DNA from 2 places in the Mesorhizobium sp. M7A.F.Ca.US.006.04.2.1 genome. Region 2 is predicted to be linked to the other one. Evidence: riboswitches for the same ligand, from Rfam matches in the RefSeq annotation. Region 2 holds a riboswitch; the other holds the start of a gene.

Region 1 (2,392 bases), on a different contig from region 2:
GCGGCCGACCAGCGCGATCTTGTCGCCGGCCGAAGCCGTCAAGGCGGCGCCATCGAGCAGCGGCGTGCCGCCGAAGGTCAGTTTTATCCCGTCGAGGTTGAGAAGGGGCGGGGCCATGTCAGCTTTCAGGTAAGGGATAGGGATGAGCGAGCAGCATCGCGCGGCCATGGCCGAGCGCGATTTCGAGGCGGCCCCCGGTCTTGTCGGACTTGACCTCGTTGGAAATGGTCAGCGACGAACCGAACGCCACCTTGACGTGAGCGAGCGGCCATTTGGCGCCGGTGACGGTCAGGCCGTCGAGCTCGGAAAAGCCGAGCACCGAAAACAGCGTGCCGTCGGCATAGTCGAAGCCGGCCGTTCCGCGCAGCAGGGGGATGCCTTCCTGAGCGCCGCTGGTCAAAAGCACGTCCGTTCCCGCCTCCGCCAGCCGCAGGGCGAGCGACAGATGCAGAAAAGCGTGGTCGGCGCGCTTGCCGCCAAAGGCGCCGGCCAGCACCAGGCGGGTCGCGCCGCGCTCCAGTGCCGCGGCGACGGCAAGTTCGCCATCGGTCTGGTCCTTTTCCGCCGGGAAGGTCCGACGCGGCACGGAAGCGAGATCGTCCGGCAGGTTGGCCGGCACCGAATCGAAATCACCCACCCACAGCTCCGGCACGAGACCCAGCAACCGCGCATGACCGATGCCGGCGTCGGCGGCGATGACGCGGGAGCCTTTGACCTGACGGTCGAGCCGTGGCGTACGGATGAGATCGCCGCCAAGCAGGATGGTGAATGTGCTCATATCGTGTGGCCCTTACCAGCCCGGCACGGGAAACGGAAGGCGGCAAACTCCCGCTTGCATGGCGGATCGGCCCGGCCTATGTGTCGAAACGCTCTAACGGGGTGCCGGACGCGATCTTCGCGGACCGGCTGAGAGGCAGTCTCGCCAACCCGCTGAACCTGATCCGGTTTGTACCGGCGGAGGGATTAGACGTTTCGGACAGTCCGACGCCTCAATTCCTTTCAATTCGAACGAAGGAGGCGCCGATGCGCACGCTTTTATATGCTCTTGTTTCAGCAACGGTCGTGGCCTTGTCCGGGCCCGCCTTGGCCAAGGACAAGCTCACCGTCTACACCTATGAGAGTTTCACCGCCGACTGGGGTCCGGGTCCCGTGGTGAAGAAGGAGTTCGAGGCCGAATGCGGCTGCGACGTCGACTTCGTCTCGGTCGCCGATGGCGTCGCGCTGCTCAACCGCGTCAGATTGGAAGGCACATCGACCAAGGCCGATATCGTGCTTGGCCTGGATACCAATCTCACCGCCGATGCCAAGGCGTCAGGCTTGTTCGCGCCGCATGGCGCGGTGACGGATGTCAGTGTGCCGGGCGGCTGGAGCGACGACACGTTTGTCCCCTTCGACTACGGCTATTTCGCTGTCGTCTACGACACGCAGAAGATGAAGACGCCGCCGAAGAGCCTGAAGGAGCTGATCGAAGGCAGTGCCAACGACAAGATCGTCATCCAGGACCCGCGCACCTCGACGCCAGGCCTCGGCCTGCTTCTTTGGGTCAAGTCGGTCTATGGCGACAAGGCACCCGAGGCCTGGGCCAAGCTCAAGGCCAAGGTGCTGACCGTGACGCCGGGCTGGAGCGAGGCCTATGGGCTGTTCACCAAGGGCGAGGCGCCGATGGTGCTGTCCTACACGACGTCGCCAGCCTACCACATGGTCGCCGAGAACACGGAGCGCTACCAAGCGGCCTCCTTCGAGGAGGGCGAGTATCTGCAGATCGAGGTGGCGGGTATCACCACGACAGGAGCCAAGAATCCGCTGGCGGCCAAGTTCATGGCCTTCATGACCGGGCCGAAATTCCAGGATGCCATCCCCGAGACCAACTGGATGTTCCCGGCAGGCAAGACCGACAAGCCGCTCAATCCGGCCTTCGACAAACTGGTCAAGCCGACGAAGACCTTGCTGTTCAGCCCGCAAGAGGTCGCCGCCAACCGCAAGGCCTGGGTCGATGAATGGCTGGCGGCGATGAGCAAATAGGCAGCGCGATGGCGCCGGCGCATTCCACGGATTCCCGCGTCAGTGCCGGCATTGTCGCGCTCGCTGCAATCGCGCTGCTGATCGGCGGCGCGTTTGCTGGCCTGCTTTTCGAGGGCGCCCATGATTTCTCGGGCGCCTGGGCAGCCTTCGATCCCTATCTGCTTCGCGTCATTCGCTTCACGCTCTGGCAAGCGGTCCTGTCGACGCTGCTTTCGGTCATCCCGGGGCTGTTTGTGGCGCGCGCTCTGTCGCGGCATCCACGTTTCTTCGGCCGCGCCTTCATCCTGCAGATCTTCGCCGTGCCATTGGCGCTGCCGGCCATCGTTGCAGCGCTCGGCATCCTGGCGCTTTATGGCCGTGCCGGCTATTT
Region 2 (2,392 bases):
TGGCCCGGGCCTTCGATCATCACCTGGCAGTCCTTTGCCCAGGCAATCTTGGTGAGTTCTCCAAGTGTTTCCAGTTCGGCGAATTGCGCCGCGTCGTTCGCATCGGCGATTGAACCGGGACGAAGGCCGTCGCCGAGCGAGAAGGAGACGTCATAGGCTCTGGCGATGTCGCAGATCTCCTCGAAATGCTCGTAGAGGAAGCTCTCCCGGTGATGGTGCAGGCACCATTTGGCCATGATCGAGCCGCCGCGCGAGACGATGCCCGTGACCCGGTCGACGGTCAGCGGGATGTAGTGCAGCCGCACGCCGGCGTGGATGGTGAAATAGTCGACGCCTTGCTCGGCCTGCTCGATCAGCGTGTCGCGGTAGACCTCCCAGTTCAGATCCTCGGCGATGCCGTTGACCTTTTCCAGCGCCTGATAGAGCGGCACCGTACCGATCGGCACCGGCGCATTGCGCACGATCCAGTCGCGGATGTTGTGGATGTTGCGGCCGGTCGACAGGTCCATCACCGTGTCCGCGCCCCAGCGGATAGCCCAGACCATTTTTTCGACCTCTTCGGCCATCGACGATGTGACAGCCGAGTTACCGATGTTGGCGTTGATCTTGACCAGAAAATTGCGACCGATGATCATCGGCTCGCTCTCGGGATGATTGATGTTGGCGGGAATGATTGCGCGCCCGCGCGCCACCTCGTCGCGCACGAATTCGGGTGTGACGAAATCTGGGATCGCCGCGCCGAAGGCTTCGCCGTCGCGTTGCAGCTTGCCGCGCATCACCTCGCGGCCGAGATTCTCGCGGATGGCTACGAACTCCATTTCTGGCGTGATGATGCCGGCGCGCGCATAGGCAAGTTGGGTCACCGCCTTGCCCTGCTTGGCCTTGAGCGGCCGATTGCGTATCGGAAATTCCGGTGTCAGGCGCTCGCCGGTGGCGAATCCATTGTCTTCCGGCCGGACGTGGCGGCCGTCATAGGCTTCGACATCGCCACGCGCCGTGACCCATTCGTGGCGAAGCCGGGCAAGGCCTTTTTCGATGCTGGTTTCGACTGATGGATCGGTGTAGGGGCCGGACGGATCGTAGACGGTGACGGGCGGTTCGCCGGCCGTCGGATGGACGGAAATCTCGCGCATCGGCACCCTGATCTGCGGGTAGAGGACGCCGGGCTTGTGGATTTTCCGCGAGGCGGGCAGTGGTCCCGTCGATACGGCGGGGGTGAGGGCATTCATCGTGAGGCTCCTTTGCTCATGCATTGGAGACCCAGTTCTGTGCCGGAAGGATGAAAAGACGCTTCTGTAGACCTGCTGCAACAGGACCTCGGGCGTAAACTCCCGCAAAGCGCTTGCACCGTCCCTACGCCAGTATGAACTGGATCAGGTTCAACGGGTCACTGCGCCGCGAAAGCCAGCAGTATCTCAGCCCCTTGCCGGGACTCCCCTGGTGAATGCCTTAGGTTGAACGGGCTGACGCTATCTTGTCAAGCGCATTCGGGCGCCTTCGGCCGGTGGCGACGACCGGCGGCCAGCCGGGCGGAGAGCTCGCGCATGCATCGGGGACAAGTCACGCCCCGTAGACCGGGGCTGAATGGCCAAAGCCTCATTCGCTTCGTGAAGGATGGAGAAACTGTATTGGCCATGTGCGCGTATCGACCAAGTAGCTCAGGCGGTCACGGATGTGGTTATTCTGGTCGAAGGTGACGAACGGCCTTGGGGGTCACCTCCTTTAGGATTCAGAGGTTGGAAGACGGCTTCTCGCGATCACGGCCATCAGGAAATACCTGTCTTCGGCTCAACCTCGACATGGCGTCCGATCGACCGCAGATATACAGCTATCTCGTTCATGAGATGATCGCGTTCGCCGTAGATTTCAGCAATCCTACGCAGCTGTGGCTCGACGGCCCTCCGTTGCGCTGGCGTGAAATCAGCATCGCCAAAGACGTATCCCAAGTTGCCAATCGCGCAAATTTTGCAGCCGGCGTCCACAACTGCTTGTACGAATGCCGGAATGTCTTTTTCTTGCATGGTCTTCATGTCGAACCTCTCGTGAATGGCGTGCTTGCGCCCCAATCTGCCTTTTCAGCGTGTCCTCTGGGCGGCGCAAGCCCTGAGCGTGACTGTGCACGGGCAACCTCGACTATCCCATCTGCCACGCTCTTTAGAATCGGTGGGGTCTGGTGATCGCAGGCTGGGCCACTCAAAAGCCTGCAAGAAGAAAGTCATGGCGACCATTGCTCAAGATCGCAAGGGTGCGTGCAAGACCTTCCGTTGGCAGTCATGCACGCTCGCTCAGAGATAGTCCGGCCGCGGAAATTCTCCCTTATTCGTAAGAAAGCTCATTGAGCAACTGGGCATTGAGCAACTGGGTCTCACGTCACGGGTCTCGTGTGCTTCAC

The links. Region 2 has a riboswitch for thiamine pyrophosphate ahead of thiC (phosphomethylpyrimidine synthase ThiC). Riboswitches for the same ligand answer to the same signal wherever they lie in the genome.
Region 1: linked by a shared signal. The riboswitch ahead of thiB (thiamine ABC transporter substrate binding subunit) and the one ahead of thiC (phosphomethylpyrimidine synthase ThiC) in region 2 are both predicted to bind thiamine pyrophosphate.

The regions. Positions count from the first base shown of each region.
Region 1 covers NZ_RZQA01000248.1:1,586-3,977, forward strand. Annotated here, with positions in the region: partial or broken gene EN925_RS15305 (ABC-F family ATP-binding cassette domain-containing protein) at 1-117, opposite strand, end outside; gene EN925_RS15310 (thiamine diphosphokinase) at 119-778, opposite strand; TPP riboswitch at 866-980, shown strand; gene thiB (thiamine ABC transporter substrate binding subunit) at 1,024-2,022, shown strand; gene thiP (thiamine/thiamine pyrophosphate ABC transporter permease) at 2,031-2,392, shown strand, end outside.
Region 2 covers NZ_RZQA01000005.1:4,935-7,326, reverse strand. Annotated here, with positions in the region: gene thiC (phosphomethylpyrimidine synthase ThiC) at 1-1,229, opposite strand, end outside; TPP riboswitch at 1,333-1,449, opposite strand; gene EN925_RS00755 (hypothetical protein) at 1,767-2,030, opposite strand.